DNA from 3 places in the Ruegeria sp. BC6 genome. Region 2 is predicted to be linked to each of the others. Evidence: riboswitches for the same ligand, from Rfam matches in the RefSeq annotation. Region 2 holds a riboswitch; each other region holds the start of a gene.
The links. A riboswitch is a leader RNA that binds a small molecule or an ion and turns the genes downstream of it on or off. The one in region 2 is predicted to bind cobalamin.
Positions count from the first base shown of each region.

Region 1: it holds a riboswitch for cobalamin, as region 2 does, so the genes downstream of both, ACR0MM_RS15710 (DUF1636 family protein) here and ACR0MM_RS05630 (DUF1636 family protein) in region 2, are expected to answer to the same signal.
Region 3: it holds a riboswitch for cobalamin, as region 2 does, so the genes downstream of both, ACR0MM_RS12490 (hypothetical protein) here and ACR0MM_RS05630 (DUF1636 family protein) in region 2, are expected to answer to the same signal.

Region 1 covers NZ_JBQFUM010000005.1:239,987-243,256, forward strand. Annotated here, with positions in the region: gene ACR0MM_RS15700 (ABC transporter substrate-binding protein) at 1-209, opposite strand, end outside; gene ACR0MM_RS15705 (ABC transporter ATP-binding protein) at 206-1,012, opposite strand; gene ACR0MM_RS15710 (DUF1636 family protein) at 1,009-1,407, opposite strand; cobalamin riboswitch at 1,511-1,718, opposite strand; gene ACR0MM_RS15715 (hypothetical protein) at 2,364-2,663, shown strand; gene ACR0MM_RS15720 (hypothetical protein) at 2,907-3,270, shown strand, end outside.
Region 2 covers NZ_JBQFUM010000001.1:1,122,179-1,125,448, forward strand. Annotated here, with positions in the region: gene ACR0MM_RS05620 (NAD(P)-dependent oxidoreductase) at 1-377, opposite strand, end outside; gene ACR0MM_RS05625 (LysR family transcriptional regulator) at 486-1,361, shown strand; cobalamin riboswitch at 1,434-1,638, shown strand; gene ACR0MM_RS05630 (DUF1636 family protein) at 1,721-2,104, shown strand; gene cobW (cobalamin biosynthesis protein CobW) at 2,107-3,162, shown strand; gene cobN (cobaltochelatase subunit CobN) at 3,169-3,270, shown strand, end outside.
Region 3 covers NZ_JBQFUM010000003.1:383,054-386,323, forward strand. Annotated here, with positions in the region: gene ACR0MM_RS12480 (DNA polymerase III subunit gamma/tau) at 1-866, opposite strand, end outside; gene ACR0MM_RS12485 (protein-tyrosine phosphatase family protein) at 1,022-1,525, shown strand; gene ACR0MM_RS12490 (hypothetical protein) at 1,529-1,936, opposite strand; cobalamin riboswitch at 2,023-2,240, opposite strand; gene ACR0MM_RS12495 (TetR/AcrR family transcriptional regulator) at 2,269-2,802, opposite strand; gene ACR0MM_RS12500 (alpha/beta hydrolase family protein) at 2,926-3,270, shown strand, end outside.

The DNA of each region.
Region 1 (3,270 bases), on a different contig from region 2:
GTCTTCCAGCCGGAAATGCCGGTATATCCCACCATCCGGTCGGCCAGGCCCAGCACCAGCATCATTTCCGTCAGGTTCACGTCGTTCGAGATCGCCGCCTTGGGCGGTTCGTCAAAGGTGACGGTTCGATTGCAACTTTGCACGGCGGTTTCCGCGGTCGCGGTGTTGGCGGCCAAAGCAAGGCCCAGGGCCAGGGTGGTCGGTTTCATTCCAAGCTTCCTTCTGGTTGGGGATTGGGGAGTTGATAGGTCAGGTGAGGTTTGTGACTGAGGCTGAGCTGCTCTTGCCGGGCGGTGACTTCGAACGTGTCAGAGACCAGCCTGTCACTCAGCACTGTCTGGGGTGGGCCAAAGCCGCAGGGTCGACCGTTTTTCAGAACCAGAACATGGTCGCAGACGTCGGCGGCCAGGTTCAGGTCGTGCAGCGAGGTGACGATCGTCAGGTCGAGGTCCCGGATCAGCCGCAACACCTCTAGCTGGTTGCGGATGTCCAGGTGGTTGGTAGGCTCGTCCAGCACAAGAATCCGGGGCTCTTGGGCAAGGGCGCGGGCGACCATCACACGCTGACGCTCGCCGCCGGACAGAGTGGCCAGCCCACGGTCGGCAAACCCGTGCAGATCCATTCGGTGAAGCGCGGACTCGATGATCTGGTGGTCACGACTGCCGGGCGTGGACAGGCCTAACCGGTGCGGCACACGTCCCAACGCCACGACGTCGCGCACGGTCAGCGCGAAATCCGAGGGCTGCTCCTGCAGCACGGCGGCAACCTGACGCGCCAGCGCCCGGGGGGCCATTCTTTTGACGGACACGCCGTCCACCAGAATGTCGCCCGAGGACGGACGGTGATAGCCGTAGATCATCCGCAGAAGGGTTGTCTTGCCGGCACCGTTCGGCCCCACAACCCCCATGACCTGCCCGCGCATCAGCGCAAAACTGGTCTCGTGCAGCACCAACGGCGCTCGTTTTCGCGGCGCCCAGGTGACGGTATCCACCGACAGCAAAGGCGCGCTCATGAGGCGCAATCCGCATTTTCCGAAGACGCAGCCATCGCGGCTGGAATGCGGGCCAGCGTCGCGTGGCGAAGCCCGGCCGGGCGGTCGACCGAGCTGCACCATCCATCGCGCAACTGCTGGTACAGCCGGGCGAATTCCACCAATGCCCCGGTCTCTTCAGACGTCAGGCCGCCAAACAGGTAAGATGCCTTGCCCGGCGCGTGATAGGCGACGGTACAGGGTCGGGTGCACCCGGCCATGCAGGCCGCACCGGAAACGTCAAAACCTGCCAAACCGTCGTCTTCGGCCAGCGCGGCGCGCAATCGTCCGATCAGGTCAGGCCCGGGGCGTACGGCTGCGCTCTTGGGTCGGCAAGATAGGCAAACCGTGATGTGATGTGTTGATTGTCGGTTCATTTCGCCCTCCGCGAAATCGCGGGGCGGAAAGGGAACCAGTCATGTCAGCGGCGTAAGCCGAAAATGCCATCTTGGCCTCCTTCCGGGACACCCCGCCCGGGTTGAGTTGCGTTTGATGATGGCAGGTCTCCTGACTCGCGGTGTATGGCTTGCCCCGCCTTCCCAGACCTATCGGCCCAGTGGCATCCGGGGGTCGCACACCGCCTACAGTTGCGGGGGCAGTCACGGAATTGGCGTCAGAACGGCGCCGCACCGTATTCCCTTTTACCCGACCGCCGAAACGATCGGGAACCATCAGCGCAAATCTCATCCATGAGTCGGGTTGCACTGTCAACGACGTTCTGGGCGGGTGCGTAATGGAGGTATCCAGGCGACCCTTCGGCACCACCTGAGCGACAGACCGGGCCGCGAATCACGTCGTTTTGACCAACTGGATTAAGATAGCTCGGAAGGTCCCGAAACACGGCGGCGCAAGCGGGCTGACTGCCAAGCCTCCGTGAACGGCCTCGCCTTTTCCCTTTGAATGCAGAAGCCTATCGTTGGCAAGCGTACAAAATTTACGCGCGGAAAAATCATTGATTTATCCTGTGATTGATTCAAACATAAGAATTCGACACAACTTTAGCTTTACCTCCGTTGTTGTCGCTGTCGCCCGTTTCGTCGGGCCCTTCCGACTGCTGGAGTGAGTGCTGGCGGTCGGAAGGCATTTCACGAAGATCAGCGTTGGGAGGACGCGGTGCCCGGACTTAACGTACGAACCCTTCCTCGAAACTTCGCACCGGTTTTTGCCCATAACGTCATTGCGTCAGCACGCTTTGTTCACGGTCCCGGGGATCGGCAGAATATCTGTCTGCCAGCCATGTCATTGGCCGCAAGATCGGGGACCGCTTAGACGTGAGCGCGCAAAATAAGACCACCTATTCCAAAAGTATCAACAAATCTGTGAGGAGAAGAAAATGATTAACAAAGTCATGATGATTTCAGGCGCGACGTGTTTCGCACTGCTAGCGGCCTGCGACGACACCAGCACGTCTAGCGCACCTGCCGAACTGACACCCGCCCAACAGGCGTGTCTGCGAGACGTGGCCAAAACAACCAACAATTCGCAAGTCGTCGTGCTCTCATCCGCGTTCAGCGAGGCTGGAACACAAGTCACCGTTGGGGTTGGAGAGGATCGGGCTCCGTGGAATTGTATTGCCTACAGTGATGGCGCGACAGCTGGTATCGAGTTCCTCGGCGACGAAGGCGCGTTGTGACCCGTTTGATGCGTAGCCGAAATCGGCTGCGCAGCACTGGCTTGATACGCTGAGGTCCGGCTTGGTCTGCAGAATAACCATCATCGCGTTCGCGACCCTTTACCTGTTGGCGTTGTTTGCGTTTGTGACGGGCACGTTTGGCTGGTTCGGACAGGAGCGAGACCCATTGTCCGGCGTATTCCTTTTGCCGCTGGGTCTGCCTTGGGTCCTTGCGGTGGACCTTTTCTCAGAGTCGGCCAAACCGTGGCTCGCGGCGATTGCACCGGTGCTCAACCTGTTGGCACTGGTTTTGATATGCAGATGGGCACGTGGTTTGCGCCAGGAATGAAGGCGGAACTCTTTCCCGCAAAATGGGAGGAAAACATGGGAAAAGTGATCTTGGGGCTTGTGATCGGGCTCATCCTCGGCGTGGTTGGAGCGATGACCTTGGGCGGCGGGGCCGCGATGGGTGTCGGCGTTGCGACAGGCTTGTCCGCCGGTGTGTGCACCACATTGAAGGGAGCTCAGGCCGAGAACCTGATCACCGCCGAGCAAGCAGATCAGATCCTCAATCGCGTGAATTCCGAAATGGCGTCATTGCAAAGAATTGAAACGACTGACGAGATCG
Region 2 (3,270 bases):
GTGGCCGCCCGGTGGCACCCGCCCGAAACCGGGCAGTCCACCGCCGCCCCGCCGCGCTCGATTACCATGGCCCCCAGGCGTTTGACCTCGGCCTCGTCGGTGGTGGACATCTCCATCCAGATCTTACCGTGGGTCACCTCGGGCAGCATCTGCTGCATCACCGCTTCCGAGGCAGCGGGCGACGGCAGGCAGGTGATGACCGCATCGCAATCGCGCATCATCTGAGCAGGGCTTTCGCCGGCTTTTGCCCCCTTGGCGGCGAACTCCGCGACAAGATCGGGGTTCAGGTCGTACACCGTCAGGTCGATACCGTTGCGCAGCAGCGACCCCGACAGCTTGCCCCCCACATTGCCCAAACCGATGAACCCGACCTTCATGTTCTGCCCTCCTGCAGGCGCGTTTTCGTTGGCCTGAGTATTTCCGTTGCCCTGCAACAAAAGAAACGAATAAAAAGTCGATCTAGATGCAAAATATTTTGGTGCTGAATGGACCGCCTGCCCAATCCGGCTTGGCTGCGCAGCTTCGAGGCTGCCGCCCGCCATCTGAATTTCACAACCGCCGCGCAGGAGCTGGGCCTGACCCAGACGGCGGTGTCGCTGCATATCCGCTCGCTCGAGGCGGACCTTGGGCAGCCGCTTTTTGCCCGCAACGCACGACACCTGTCGCTGACCGAGCTGGGCCAGTCCTATGCGCTGACCGTGCGCCGGGCGCTGTCGGATATCGCGCTGTCCACCAACAGCCTGTTCGGCCCCGCCTCGCGGCAGGCGCTGACCATCCGGGCGGCGATATCGACGATGACCTACTGGATCGCGGCCGAGTTGCCCGCGTTCAGCGCCCAGCACCCCGAGATCCCGGTGCGGCTGGTGTCACATATCTGGAACGACTCGGCCGCGCCTGCGGATGTGGACGTGGAAATCCGGCTGGGCTATGGCGACTGGCCCGGAGTTGCGGCCGAACAGCTGTGCTCGGAACGGCTGGTGCCCGTCTGCCGGGCGCAGGACCCGGCGCCAGACCTGCAAAACGGCCCGTTGATTCACATTCTGGGGTATGAGGACAACTGGGCGCGGTACTTCGAGGCCACGGGCACCGACCTGCCCGACCGCCCCGCGCTTAATTCGGCGGATACGACCGTCACGGCGCTGCAACTGGTGATGGCCGGCGCTGGCTATGCCACCGTTCTGGAGCGGTTCGCGCGCAACGCCATCGCCCAGGGCGCGCCGATCCGGGTTGCGGGGCCGGCGATTCCCTTTGCCCAGTCGCATTATCTGATCCGCAGCGTCAGCGCGGCGCCTCCGTCCATCCCTGCCCAGTTGTTCCTGGCCTGGCTGCGCGACCGGCTGGCCGGCGATGCCGCGGATTGATCCCGGCAAGTCGCTTTTTCGATCCGACGCAGGGCACTTGGCCCCGCGCGCTTGACAACCCCCCTGCCCGTGCCGCATGTCGCTTGCGTTGGTGTCTGTGCAAGCAGATGAAAAGGGAATGCGTCAGCGGTTTTCCGTCAAACGCAGCCGCCCCCGCGACCGTGACCGGAGAGGGTGCCCAAATGCCACTGGCTGCTGGCCGGGAAGGCGGGACATCCGACAGAGCGCCGCTCTGACATCCGCAAGCCGGGAGACCTGCCAACGCCCGAAGACAAACCGGACGGGGTGTTCCGGTGTCGGGCCCATGTCCGCAACGTGGCCCGCGCATACCCCGTCCCCCGACAACCGAGTGAGGGGGGATGAGATACGTGACCGAGACCACACCAGTCGAGCTGCTGGTTTGCACCACCTGCCGACGCGGGCTGCCCATCGAGGATGACGCCCAGCGCCCCGGCACGCTGCTGCACAAGGCGCTGGCCGCTGCCGACCTGCCCGAAGGCATCACCCTGAAGCCGGTCGAATGCCTGTCGAACTGCGATCAGGGCTGCTCGATCGTTCTGCGCGGCGGGCCGTCGCGCTGGACCTTCGTCTATGAGAACCTGAACGAATCCGACCATGTCGAGATCATCGTCGAAGGCGCCACCAAATATCTGGCCGCCGATGATGGCCTTGTGAAATGGCGCGACCGCCCCGAACATTTCCGCAAGAACTGCGCCGCCCGCATTCCCCCGATTGGAGCCTGAGCATGAGCACCCTCGAAAAACTTCCCGTCACCGTCATCACCGGCTTTCTCGGCTCGGGCAAGACCACGCTGATCCGCCACCTGATGCAGAACCCGCAGGGCAAGCGGCTGGCCGTGGTGGTCAACGAATTCGGCGATGTGGGCGTCGATGGCGAGATCCTGAAAAGCTGCGCCATCCCCGACTGCCCGGCGGAAAACATCATGGAACTGGCCAATGGCTGCATCTGCTGCACCGTGGCCGATGACTTCATCCCCACGATCGAAGCGCTGATGGCGCTCGACCCGCGCCCCGATCACATCCTGATCGAAACCAGCGGTCTGGCCCTGCCGAAACCGCTGCTCAAGGCGTTCGACTGGCCCGATATCCGTTCCAAGATCACCGTGGACGGCGTGATCGCCCTGGCCGATGCCGAGGCCGTGGCCGCAGGCCGCTTCGCCCCGAATGTCGAGGCAGTGGACGCCCAGCGCATGGCCGATGACTCGATCGACCACGAAACGCCCCTGTCCGAGGTGTTCGAGGATCAGATCTCGTGCGCCGACATCATCCTGCTGACCAAGCCCGACCTGGCCGGCCCCGAAGGTGTGGCCAAGGCGCGTGAGATCATCGCCGCCGAGGCGCCGCGCCCCCTGCCCGTGGTGGAAGTGGCCGAGGGCGCGGTGGATGTGCGCGTGGTGCTGGGGCTGGAGGCCGCAGCCGAAGACGACATGGACGCCCGCCCCTCGCACCATGACGGCCATGACGACCACGAACATGACGATTTCGAAAGCATCGTGGTCGAACTGCCCGAACAGACCGACCCGGCGCAGCTGGTCGCCAATATCGAACGTCTGGCGAACGAGCTGAACATCCTGCGGGTCAAGGGCTATGCCGCCGTTGACGGCAAGCCGATGCGCCTGCTGGTCCAGGCAGTCGGCGCGCGGGTCCGGCATCAGTATGACCGCCCGTGGAAATCGGAGGAAGAGCGCCGCTCGCGCCTGGTGGTCATCGCCGAGCATGACGACATCGACGAGGCCGCGATCCGCGGCATCCTGACGGGCGTTACCGAGGCCGCCGAGTAAGCACCGATGCACGTCGTCTTCCGCGAAAGCCACGGGCTCGAGGAAACCGAGACCCCGACCGATCTGGGCCAGAGCCCGGCGGATCTGGTGGTGCTGTCCTTTTCGGAC
Region 3 (3,270 bases), on a different contig from region 2:
GGGTCGGCGCCCTCGGCATATTGCGCGCCCAGTTCGGTCAGGGCCCCGGCCGCATCGCCGCGCAGGATCATGTCCATCAGGTCCAGCACGCGGCCCCGGTCGGCCAGTCCCAGCATCGCGCGCACCTGGTCGGCGGTGGTTTCGCCGGCACCATGGCTGATTGCCTGATCCAGCAGCGAGGTCGCATCCCGGGCCGAGCCTTCGGCGGCGCGGGTGATCAGGGCCAGCGCGTCATCCGAGATTTCCGCGCCCTCGGCGGTGGCGATCTTGCGCAGCAGGCCGATCATCACTTCGGGCTCGATCCGGCGCAGGTCGAACCGTTGGCAACGCGACAGCACGGTGACCGGAACCTTGCGGATCTCGGTCGTGGCAAAGATGAATTTCACATGCTCGGGTGGTTCCTCCAGCGTTTTCAACAGCGCGTTGAAGGCGCTGGTCGACAGCATGTGGACTTCGTCGATGATGTAGATCTTGTACCGCGCGCTGGCGGCGCGATAGCGCACGCTGTCGATGATCTCTCGGATGTCGTTCACGCCGGTGCGGCTGGCGGCGTCCATTTCCAGCACGTCCACATGGCGACCTTCCATGATGGCCACGCAATGCTCGCACTGGCCGCAGGGTTCGGTCGTTGGGCCGCCATTGCCGTCGGGTCCGATGCAGTTCATGCCCTTGGCGATGATCCGGGCCGTGGTCGTCTTGCCGGTGCCACGGATGCCGGTCATGATGAAGGCCTGCGCGATCCGGTCCGCCTCGAACGCGTTTTTCAGCGTGCGCACCATGGCATCCTGACCGACCAGGTCGGCAAAGGTTTCCGGGCGGTATTTTCGTGCGAGAACCTGATAGGCGGGGCTGGACTGTGTGGTCATGTCTGCTCTGACGGATTCGTACTGACGATGCAGGGTAGAGTTCCCGGTGCCCCGCGTCCACAGCGCCGGTGCAGGTTTTTCGCTTTGGCGAGCGCGCGGTGTGAGGCATACTGCGCGGATCGAGTTCAATCAGCCAGTTTCGGGGGGAACGTCTGATGACAAATCTTGTGGTTCATGCATTGCAGGTGGGCGGCGGTACGCTGGCCCTGACCTCGGTTCCCGGCGGTGGCGGCGACTATGAGGGAGACCTGGACCTGATTTCAGCCTGGGCGCCGGGGCTGGTAATTTCGATGACTACCCTTGCCGAACTGGTTTCTGTGGGTGCAGGCGAATTGGGCTGTGACATTCATCGGCGCGCCTGTCGGTGGGCACATCTGCCGGTCGCCGACTTCTCAGCGCCGTCGACCGAGATATCCGGCCGCTGGCCCGAAGTCAGCGCCGCCGCCCGCCATGCGCTGTCGGGCGGCGGGCGGGTACTGGTCCACTGCCGGGGCGGTTGCGGACGGTCGGGCATGGTTGTTCTGCGCTTGATGATCGAAAGCGGCGAGCAGCCGGAACAGGCCCTGAAACGCCTGCGGGCCGTACGCCCCTGCGCGGTCGAGACTGATGCTCAGATGGACTGGGCCGTCGCCCCGGCGCGCGAGGCACTGGCGACCTGACCTTCAGGCGGTTGCGCGGAACTCGCGCTCGGCTCTGACCACGGGCATGATCGCCGTGGCCTGCAGCATCGCACAGGGTCGATCGCCGATGACCTGCGAGGGCAGGGCGTCGCTCTGGTCGTCAAACAGCATGTCGGCATAGGTTTCAAGACGGAAGGACGGGGTGGCGGCGGCCGATCCGCAATACACGCGGATCCGTTCGGGACGTGCATCGAACCGCGCCGTGCAGCCATGTTCGCAATGGGCCAGTTCGCTACTGCCTTCCACTTGGAAGTCGGGGGATGTAGCGGCCTGCGCCGTCGCCATTGCCTGCGCGATGGCCCGTGCCATGCGCGCCAATGCCGGGCAGGTCTTTCCGGTGCGCTGGCAGATGGTTGCCGCGAATTTATGGGTATCGGTCTTCCAAATCATGTTGCGCCCTCCGCGCGCTGGGCGAGGTGGATTTGGACAGACGCCGGTTTCAAGGCCAGACCCTGCCCGGACACCCCGTCCGAGTTTCGGTTTCACGTTTGATGGCAGGTCTCCTGACTTGCGGGTCTTTGCTTTGCCGACCTTCCCAACCTTGCGGTCAGTGGTATTTAGGCATCGCTCTCCGCCTACAGTTGCGGGGGCAGTCGCGGCCTTGGTCCGCTCCGGAGTTCCGGGTTGGACCGCACCGTGTTCCCTTTTCATCCCGGACCGAAACGGCACGGGAACCATCCCCTCATCGCTAGCGGTGTATCCGGGATCGAGTCAAGACGGTTTCAGCCCGGTTGCCGGAGTGAGTCCCAAGGGAACAGATCAGGCAGTCTGCGCAGCACATTCGAATCCCGGCGGGCGCGGGCCAATTGCCAGCCGCCCTGCATTACGATGAACAGGGTGTCCGCAGCTTTTTCAGGGTCGGAAACTCCGAACCGCGCGGCGTGGTTTCGAACTTCGACGATCCAGCTTTCATACAGACGGTCGGCATGTTCCCGAAACGCGCGGTTGTCGGGGCTTTCGAACAGGGTGGCGGCGATGGGGCAGGTCTCCCATTGGGCCGAGGTGTCGAACAGCTTCGCGATTTTGTGGCACAGGGTGGTGACCCCGTCGCGAAAATCCGCGGCGTCGTCGAATGCCGCAGCAATCATGCTCAACATCCCGTCCGAAGCCCAACTGGCCGCCGCCAGGGCCAGATCCGGCTTGCCCTTTGGAAAATGGTGATAAAGCGAACCCTTGGGGGCTTGCGCTTCGGCCAGCAATTCCGCCAGACCGACACCGTTATAGCCCGAGCGCTGGAACAGTCGGGCGGCAGTCACGATCAGGCGATCTTTGGTGTTTGGTGGACGTTGGGTCATGCAGGCCAAATATTGACAGGCCTAGACCAATTGGTCCAGACACAAAATATTAGACCGATCGGTCCAGAGTGTTTGGAGGCAAAGATGTTGGATTCGCAGCACGCGGTTGACGTGGAAGACTTTAAGTTTCCGTCGGGCCAGACCCAGCTGGCGGCGCGGCTTTACACTCCGGCGGTCGAGCCGCAAACCGTTGTTGTGCTGAACGGCGCAACAGGAGTGCCACGTGACTACTATCAGCACTTTGCTCGCTGGCTGGCCGCCGAGCGCGGTATGGCTTGCCTGACATATGATTACCGGGATTTCGAGCATTCGCTGACCGGGCGGCTGAAAGACTCGAAGGCCACGATGGCGGACTGGGCGCTGATCGACATGCCCGCAGCGCGTGCCGAAATGCGCCGTCGATACCCGCAGGCAAAACTGTGGGTGATC